2 regions of the Mesorhizobium sp. M0047 genome follow, and region 1 is predicted to be linked to the other one. Evidence: predicted binding sites of a transcription regulator. Region 1 holds the regulator's gene; the other holds the start of a gene.
What was found. The regulator PhoB, encoded in region 1, activates phosphate uptake and scavenging genes when phosphate is short. The targets are predictions, from matches to a motif close to TGTCATNNANCTGTCAT.
Positions count from the first base shown of each region.

Region 2: the regulator PhoB is predicted to act here: its motif matches at 2,338-2,354, upstream of phnF (phosphonate metabolism transcriptional regulator PhnF).

Region 1 is NZ_JAMYUW010000019.1:58,324-63,244, reverse strand. Features, by position in the region: gene pstA (phosphate ABC transporter permease PstA) at 1-378, shown strand, start outside; gene pstB (phosphate ABC transporter ATP-binding protein PstB) at 375-1,178, shown strand; gene phoU (phosphate signaling complex protein PhoU) at 1,204-1,911, shown strand; gene phoB (phosphate regulon transcriptional regulator PhoB) at 1,931-2,620, shown strand; gene eglC (endo-1,3-1,4-beta-glycanase EglC) at 3,153-4,565, shown strand; gene NKJ89_RS19380 (type I secretion system permease/ATPase) at 4,630-4,921, shown strand, end outside.
Region 2 is NZ_JAMYUW010000063.1:9,384-14,304, forward strand. Features, by position in the region: gene NKJ89_RS33550 (ABC transporter permease) at 1-149, shown strand, start outside; gene NKJ89_RS33555 (zinc-binding alcohol dehydrogenase family protein) at 217-1,236, shown strand; gene phnF (phosphonate metabolism transcriptional regulator PhnF) at 1,563-2,312, opposite strand; gene phnG (phosphonate C-P lyase system protein PhnG) at 2,434-2,895, shown strand; gene phnH (phosphonate C-P lyase system protein PhnH) at 2,895-3,506, shown strand; gene NKJ89_RS33575 (carbon-phosphorus lyase complex subunit) at 3,508-4,620, shown strand; gene fosX (FosX/FosE/FosI family fosfomycin resistance hydrolase) at 4,617-4,921, shown strand, end outside.

The DNA.
Region 1 (4,921 bases):
ACCGAAGACATGCTCAATTTGGTGCCGAACGCCTTGCGCGAAGCCGGCACCGCGATCGGCGCACCGCGCTGGGTGGTCATCAAGTCGGTCGCCTACCGCGCCGCGCTATCGGGCATTGTCACCGGCATATTGCTGTCGATCGCCCGTATCTCCGGCGAGACGGCACCACTGCTCTTCACGGCGCTCAACAACCAGTTCTGGTCGAGCAATCTCAACGCGCCGATGGCCAGCCTGCCTGTCACCATCTTCCAGTTCGCTCTCAGCCCCTACGAGGAATGGCAGCAACTGGCATGGACTGGCGCACTCATCATCACATTGACGGTTCTTGCGCTCAGCATCGTTGCGCGCAGCCTGACCGGACGCAGAGAGGACAAATGAGCCAGATGTTGTCTCCAGACATGACGATCGCCGCCGAGGCCACCGCCAAGGCCAAGATCGAGGTCAAGAACCTCAACTTCTACTACGGCCAGTCGAAGGCGCTGAAGGACATTACGCTGTCCTTGCCGGAGCGCAGCGTCACCGCCTTCATCGGGCCTTCGGGCTGCGGGAAGTCGACGCTGCTGCGCGTCTTCAACCGCATCTACGAGCTCTATCCCAAGCAGACGGCCGAAGGTCAGGTGCTGCTCGACGGCCAGAACGTTCTCGACCGCTCGCAGGACCTCAACCTGCTGCGCACCAAGATCGGCATGGTGTTCCAGAAGCCGACGCCATTTCCGATGTCGATCTATGAAAACATCGCGTTCGGCATCAGGCTCTACGAGAAGCTGAGCAAGTCGGAGATGGACGGCCGCGTCGAGCAGGCGCTGAAGCGCGCGGCACTCTGGACCGAGGTCAAGGACAAGCTTGACGCCAGCGGCCTCAGCCTCTCCGGCGGTCAGCAGCAGCGGCTCTGCATCGCCCGCACCGTAGCGGTGAAGCCGGAAGTCATCCTGCTCGACGAGCCCGCTTCGGCGCTCGACCCGCTGTCGACCGCCAAGATCGAGGAGCTCATCGACGAGTTGCAAGCCGATTACACGATCGTCATCGTCACCCACAACATGCAGCAGGCGGCGCGCGTATCGAAGCAGACGGCCTTCATGTATCTGGGCGAGCTGGTCGAGTTCGACCGCACGGAGAGGATATTCACGTCGCCCCGCGAGAAGCGCACGCAGGACTACATCACCGGCCGCTTCGGCTGAGCTCAGGCATACGAGGAACAGGATCATGAGCGAACATACAGTCGCTTCTTTCGACGAGGATCTCGGTCAGATCAGCAAGCTCATCAGCGACATGGGCGATCTCGCCAGCTCGATGGTCGGCGGTGCGACCAAGGCGCTCTTGAATTCCGACAACGCCTTGGCACAGCGCGTCGTCTCCGATGATGCGATCATGGACGCGCGCCAGCGCGAGCTCGACGACCGCGCCATCACGCTGATCGCCAAGCGGCAGCCGATGGCCGATGATCTGCGCCATGTCGTCGGTTCTATCCGCATGGCCGGCGATCTCGAACGCATCGGCGACCTTGCCAAGAACATCGCCAAGCGTGTCGGCACTGTCGGCCTCAGCGTCACGCCGCGCGACCTTTCGCACTCGATCGATGGAATGGCACAACTGGTGCTGATCCAGGTGCAGGGCGTCATCGAGGAATATGCGGCGCGTGACGCCGCCGCGCTGGCGAAACTGCGTGCCGACGACGAACGCATCGACGTCAAATACACCTCCGTGTTCCGCGAGCTTCTCACCTATATGATGGAAGACCCGCGCAACATCACCGCGTGCACGCATCTTTTGTTCTGCGCCAAGAACCTCGAGCGCATCGGCGACCATGTCACCAACATCGCGGAAAATGCCTATTATGTTTTGACCGGCACGCAGCTGCCGGCCAATCGTCCGAAACAGGACGAGACGACAATGTCCGCGCCCGCGGCATGACGACAGAGGTAACCAGCCGATGATCGCGCCACGCATCATGGTGGTGGAGGACGAGGAGCCGCTAGGCGTGCTGCTCCGTTACAATCTGGAGTCCGAGGGCTATCAGGTCGAGGTCGTGACGCGCGGCGACGAGGCCGAGATCCGGCTGCAGGAGAACGTGCCTGACCTTCTGGTGCTCGACTGGATGGTGCCGGCGGTTTCCGGCATCGAACTCTGCCGGCGCCTGCGAATGCGTCCCGAGACCGAGCGGCTGCCGATCATCATGCTGACCGCGCGCGGCGAGGAGAGCGATCGCGTGCGGGGCCTCTCGACCGGCGCCGACGATTATCTGGTCAAGCCGTTTTCGACACCGGAGTTCATGGCCAGGGTCAAGGCGCTGCTGCGCCGTGCCAAGCCGGAACTGCTGTCCAGCGTGCTGAAGGTCGGCGACATCGTGCTCGATCGAGAATCGCACCGGGTCTATCGCAAGAAGAGCGAGATCCGGCTCGGGCCGACCGAATTCCGCCTGCTCGAATTCATGATGCGCCATCCCGGCCGCGTGTTCTCGCGCAGCCAGCTGCTCGACAACGTCTGGGGCGAAACGATCTACATCGACGAACGCACGGTAGACGTGCATGTCGGGCGGCTGCGCAAGGCCGTCAACAACGGCCGCATGCCCGACGTGATCCGCACCATTCGGGGTGCAGGGTACGCTATCAGGGAAGATTAGCCGATAGATCGGAACCAAGGTTCAAATTCGATCAGCAGGTGGTCGCCAATGGCCACGCGATGGCAGACATTCAAGCAGGCAGGATCGAAGTCTAAACTGCCCTTCGCGGTCGTGGGCTCGGCGCGTACCTTGACTGGCTGGCGATTGCCCTCCGATCTCCCAATTCGCTTTTCTGCCAGGCTGGCCGCAGGCACGGCCCGTGACACTTTAGTTGGTCACATTGCTATCTTGCCCGCAGACCTCCGATCAAAGTCGCGCGCCTCAAGAAACAATTCGAACTAATATGGCTATGTGCCCACTAGAGGACGTGGTTTCGCATAAATGCGCAATTTTATTAAAAATTGCATCCGACTAAGAGCGAGTTTCCCTCTTCTTTATTGATTGTATGTGCTCCGAATAGCCAATACGATCTTGGATCGGATGACGATTCCGCGGGAACGATCTCGTTCGTTGCAACGTTGCTTTGAAAGCGGTCGCCGGACCCTGCGCCGAATGACTTGACCAGGTCGGACACTAAGAGGAAGGATTTCTGATGAGCACGGTCTTAAACGCCAAAGGTATTCCTCTTCCCTACACCGGCGCGTCCAGTCATTGGTTCTCGGCAACCGGAGCCGGGGCCGAACTGCACGGCACCTCAGGCAACGACTCCTTCTGGGGAGACACCGGCGTCAATGTCACGATGTACGGTGGCGCCGGCGATGACTACTATCACCTCTATTCCACCAACAATAAGGCGGTCGAAGATCCCGGGGCCGGGATCGACACGATCGACACCTGGATGAGCTACAAGCTCCCCGACAATTTCGAGAACCTGGTCGTTACCGGCGCCAATCGATATGCGTTCGGAAATGCGTTGGACAACATCATCAAGGGCGGGTCGGGTCATCAGACGCTGGATGGCGGCAAGGGAAATGATGTCCTGATCGGCGGTGACGGCGCCGACACTTTCGCCATCTCCAAAGGAAATGGGAGCGATCTTATCTTCGATTTCGGTGCGACCGATGTGGTGCGCCTTAACGGCTATGACTTCACTTCGTTCGATGCCGTCCGTTCGCAGATGGTTCAGGTGGAATCGAACGTGATGCTGAACCTCGGATCTGACGAGATCCTGGTGTTCAAGAATACGACCATCGACAAGTTGCAGTCCGCCCAGTTCGAACTGCCGATAGACAAGTCCGGAATGACGCTGTCCTTCGCCGACGAATTCAACACGCTGAGCCTTCGGGACGGGCAGGACGGCACCTGGAATTCCAATTTCTCGTGGGGCGCGCCGAACGGCAGCACATTGAGCAGCAATGGTGAGTTGCAATGGTATATCGACGCCAATTACGGGCCGACGAGTTCCGTCCACCCGTTCAGCGTTGAAAACGGCGTGCTCACCATCACCGCCGCGCAGGCGCCGGAGGACATCAAGCCTCTGATCAACAACTACGAATACACATCGGGGATACTGACGACCCACGACACCTTCGCGCAAACCTACGGCTATTTCGAAATGCGGGCGGACCTGCCCGAAACGGCCGGAGCCTGGCCGGCCTTCTGGCTGCTTCCGGAAGACGGATCGTGGCCGCCGGAGCTGGACGTCGTCGAAACGCGCGGTCAGGATCCGAACACGCTTTTCATGACAGCGCACACCAATGAGACGGGAGAGCACACGAAGGTTTCGTCCACCGTGAACGTTGCGGACACTGACGGTTTCCACACCTATGGCCTGCTCTGGACAAAGGATGAGCTTGTCTGGACCTATGACGGTGTGAAGGTCGCCCAAGCGGCGACGCCGTCCGACATGCACGACCCCATGTACATACTGGCCAATCTCGCGGTGGGCGGCATTGCCGGCCAGCCTCCTGACCATCTGGCTACTCCAGCGGAGATGAAAATCGACTATATCCACGCCTATACGCTGGACCAACCCTTGGACATGGCAAGCGACCACTCGGTCTAAGCGGCGGCTTCATGTTTGAGGCCATTAGCCGTCAGGGAGCGCGGGGATGATTGGAGAGTCCAGTTTGCAGGCAGTTTTCAGGCGCGCCATCGCCGATGTCGGTGCTTTCTCGTTCCTCATCAACATCCTGCTGTTGGTGATCCCCCTCTATCTCTTGCAAGTCTATGACCGCGTCCTGCCTTCCTACAGCGTCGAGACGCTGTTCTACCTGTCGGCTATCGCGGTTCTCGCGCTCGCCTTTCTCGGTCTCCTCGATGCGGTCCGCTCCATCTACACGCAGCGCGTTGCAGCCACTGTCGACGACAGACTGGGTGCGAGGACATTCGCCGTCTCGCTTGAAGCCAAGTACGCCGGCG
Region 2 (4,921 bases), on a different contig from region 1:
ACGGGCCTCTGCTTGGCGCCTTCATCCTGGCCACCATCAACAACGGCGCCAATCTGCTCAACGTCAACTCGTTCTGGCAGCGCATCATCACCGGCGCGCTGATCATCATCATCGTCTACTTCGACGGGCTGCGCCGCCGCGGCAAGTAAACCCTCGATCAATCGCTGGCCCGTCACAATCGACGGGCCGGCGATTCATTACCGACTGGATTGAAGCATGAAGGCCGTCGTCTGCCGTTCGCCCGGCGATCTTATCCTGGAAGACCGTCCGGCCCCCGGCGCGCCGCCTCCCGGCTGGGCGCTGGTGTCCGTCAGCCATGTCGGCATCTGCGGCACCGACTATCACATCTTCGAGGGCAAGCACCCGTTCCTCGCCTATCCCCGCATCATGGGCCATGAAATATCGGGTACCGTGGTGGAACCCGGGGAAGGTGTCGAACTGGCCGTTGGCGAACCGGTCGTCATCAACCCCTATCTTTCTTGCGGCAAGTGCATAGCCTGCCGGCACGGCAAGCCGAATTGCTGCGTCAGCATCGAGGTGCTCGGCGTGCATCGCGACGGCGCCATGTGCGAACGCATCCTGGTTCCGGCACAAAATCTCTATCCGGCCAACGGCCTGTCGCTGGCCGACGCCGCTGCCGTCGAATTCCTGGCCATCGGCGCGCATGCCGTGCGGCGTGCACGGGCCGATCCGGGTGGACGCACGCTGGTCATCGGCGCCGGCCCGATCGGGCTCGGCACCGCCATCTTCGCCCGCATCGCCGGCCTCCACGTGGCACTGCTCGACATGAGCAGTGAAAGGCTCGCCTTCGCCGAGAATGAGCTTGGGTTCCAGACCCTCGACGGCTCGCGCGGCGCGGTGCCCGCTCTGGTCAAGGAGGCGACATCAGGCGAAGGTTTCGATGTCGTCTTCGATGCCACCGGCAACACCCAGTCCGTGCAATCGGCCTTCGCCCATGTCGCGCATGGCGGGACACTGGTGCTGGTCAGCGTCGTCAAGGACGACATCAGCTTTTCCGATCCCGAATTCCACAAACGCGAGATGACGCTGATCGGCAGCCGCAATGCGTTGCGCGCCGACTTCGACCATGTCGCCGCCTCGATCCGCAACGGCGCCGTTCCGCTGGCAAAACTCGTCACCCACCGCACCACGCTTTCCGGCACGCCACACGATCTGGCCCGCTGGGCGCATGAGAAATCAGGCCTGATCAAGGCTGTGATCGAGGTGGGAGCATAACTTAGCAGGCGGTGAACCCGGCCCGAATTGACGACGCCCCGCGCAGATCGACCCCCACTCCGTCTCGGCTTCGCCGAGCCACCTCTCCCCCGATCGACGGGGTAGAGGAAGGTGCGAGCCTATTGCGGCCAACGCTCCTCAACCAGACTCCCTCCTTCTCCCGCCAGCGGGCTCCCTTCCTCTCCCTCCGGAGGGGGGAGAGGTGGCTCGGCGAAGCCGAGACGGAGTGGGGGAAGGCGGTCCTCAAACGCCAAGCCGCTGACAGGGGAGCGCGCGACCGATCAGCGCGAGTCAGAAGTCACGGTCTCGCATAAGGCCGGCACTCCCTACAGCGCCGACAGCTTCAGCTCCACCCGTTCTGCCGGAAACCTGGACTCCGAAAACTGGATCGGCTGGCCGTCCGGCGTGACGTTGACAGCGACCGTGACCAGCACGATGGCACCTGGTTGCAGGTCGAGGTCGGCAAGGTCCGCCGCATCGGCATGGCGCGCCGACAGCACGGTCGATTGCCTGAGATAGTCGTCGATACCGAACCGGGCGAGCGATGCGGTGATCGAACCTGTCTCGGCCATTGCAGCGTCGATACCAGCAAAGCGCCGGGCATCGAACCAGCCGGCGCCGCGTGATACCGGCCGTCCGTCGGCTTCGCCACGCGTTTCCAGGCGAATCACATCGGCCCCCTTGGCGAGCCCCAGCCCCTCGGCAACACGCTGGCTGGCCGGCTCGATCGAGGACGCCAGCAGGACGATATGCCGTTCCGATGTCTGCCCTTGCAGGCCCGTTGAAAAGCGTGTGCGCGCACCGATGGGATAGGACAGCCGCCTGCGCGACAGCACGAAGGTGCCGCGCCCCTGCTCGGCCCGCAGCACCCCTTCCTGCACAAGGGCCGATATGGCGCTGCGCACGGTGTGGCGGTTGACGCCATAGCGCTCAGCCAGTGCCATCTCCGGCGGCAGCGCGGCGCTTTCTGCGAAATCGCCGACGGCGATCGCCTGCAGGATCTTCTCGGCGATCTGCCGCCACAGCGAGACGCCGCTGCGCCGCTCGATGCTGTCCGCTGCCAGCCGCCCGACCATTGATTGCCCCCAGTCTTCAAGTGCTTGTCATCCACCCGTCATGGACTCGCGCTAGATAATAGGTATAATTTGTATAGTTGTCTATATCAATAGACAAATTTGGCGAAGAGGAATGTTGCTGATGCGAGGACAGGAAGCCCGCGATCAAGCCGAACGCAAGGCCGCCATGGCAACCCTGGCGCAATCCGGCGGCGACGACATCGTTCGGCTCTGGAACGAGGCCGGACTGCCTTCGGACGCAGAACTGCTGCGCGGCCCCGAAACCGGCCTGGTCACCGTACGCGGCCGCATCGGCGGTGGGGGCGCGCCCTTCAATGTCGGCGAGGCGACCGTCACCCGCGCCACCGTCCGGCTGCCGTCCGGACAGGTCGGCCATTGCTATGCGCTTGGCCGCGACAAGCAGAAGGCGAAGCTGGCGGCCATCGCCGACGCACTGTGGCAGGACCCGGCCCGCCGCGCCGAGGTCGAGACCGGGCTGATAGCGCCTCTGCGGTCGGCCCTGACCACGGCGCATGAACGCCGCCGCGCCGAGACGGCGGCAACGAAGGTGGATTTCTTCACCATGGTACGCGGAGAAGACTGATGGACATCGCATCGCAATCGATCGAGGGCGGCTTCGCCGATCCGGTCTTCAACGCACAGACCGTGTTCCGCGCTGTCATGGAGGCGATGGCGCGGCCTGGCAGCGTGCAGCCGTTGCCCGCCTTTGCCCGTCCGCCGGCGCCGCTGTCGGCGACCGCCGGTGCCATTGCGCTGGCGCTTTGCGACAATGACACCCCGCTCTGGCTCGACCCGGCTTTACAGGCTTCCCCTGCCATCAAATCCTGGCTTGGTTTCCACACCGGCGCGCCATTGGCCAACACGCCGGCCGATGCGCATTTCGCGTTGATCGCAGCCCCGGCCGAGATGATGGCGCTCGACGGTTTTTCGCAAGGCACGCAGGACTATCCCGACCGTTCGACCACATTGGTCCTGCAGGTCAGCGATCTCGTCTCCGGCACGCCTCTGTCGCTCGAAGGCCCCGGCATCGAAGCCAGCGCGACGATCGCGCCGGCACGGATGCCACGCCATTTCGTCGAACAGTGGAAGCAGAACATCAAGCGCTTTCCGCGAGGCGTCGACATCATCCTCACCACATCGGACGGCATTGCCTGCCTGCCGCGCACGACGCGCATCAAGACGATGGAGGCGTAAGATGTATGTCGCGGTTAAAGGCGGTGAAGCCGCAATCGCCAACGCCCACAGCCTGCTTGCCGACCGCCGCCGTGGCGACCGTTCGGTGCCAGCCCTTCGCCTCGACCAGATCGTCGAGCAGCTGGCGCTCGGCGTCGACCGGGTGATGAGCGAAGGCTCGATCTACGACCGTGAACTGGCCGCACTCGCCATTGTTCAGGCGCGCGGCGACATGATCGAGGCGATCTTCCTGGTGCGCGCCTATCGCACGACACTGCCCCGCTTTGGCTACACCAAGCCCATCGACACCGCCAACATGCTGGTCGAGCGGCGCGTCTCGGCGACCTACAAGGACCTGCCGGGCGGCCAGTTGCTTGGGCCTACCTTCGACTACACGCACAGACTGCTCGATCCCGAGCTTGCCGCCGGCGCCGATGTCGCCGAGCCCTTGCTGCGTGAGACGGAAGCGCAAGCCATGCCGCGCGTCTCGGCGATCCTCGCCCGCGAAGGCCTGATCGAACCGGACGGCGACATGCCGCAGGACCATGTCCCCGGCGACATCACCCGCGAGCCGCTGGAGTTCCCGATGGCGCGCGACATCCGCCTGCAGGCGCTGTCGCGCGGCGACGAGGGGTTCCTGCTGGCGCTCGGCTATTCCACGCAACGTGGCTATGCCCGCAACCATCCCTTTGTCGGCGAAATCCGCATCGGCGAGGTCGAGCTGGAGCTCGACGTGCCGGAACTGCCCTTCGCGGTCCCGCTCGGCACGGTGCGGATCACCGAATGCCAGATGGTCAACCAGTTCAAAGGGTCGACCAAGGCGCCGCCGCAATTCACCCGCGGCTACGGCCTCGTCTTCGGCCAGAGCGAGCGCAAGGCGATGGCGATGGCGCTCTGCGACCGCGCTCTTCGTGCGACAGAACTCGGCGAGGATGTCGTCGCCGCAGCCCAAGATGAGGAGTTCGTCATCTCGCATTCCGACAACGTTCAGGCGACCGGCTTCGTCGAACATCTGAAGCTGCCGCACTATGTCGACTTCCAGGCCGAACTCGACCTCGTGCGCCGCATGCGCGCCGAATACGACGCCCGCGAGAACCCCGCCAAGGCCGAAGAGAAGCGGGAGGCCGCGGAATGATCGAAGGCCTCTCCCACATGACCTTTATCGTCCGCGATCTCGACCGGATGACCGAGATCCTCGAGGGCATACTCGACGCCCGAGAGGTCTATGCCAGCGGCGCCGAACAGTTCTCGCTGTCGCGCGAAAAGTTCTTCCTGATCGGCGACATCTGGGTCGCCATCATGGAGGGCGAGCCCTTGCCGGAACGCAGCTACAACCACATCGCTTTCAAGATCGATGACGCCGATTTCGACCGCTACGCCGAGCGCGTCAAAGCGCTTGGCCTCGACACGCGCCCGCCGCGCCCACGCGTCGAGGG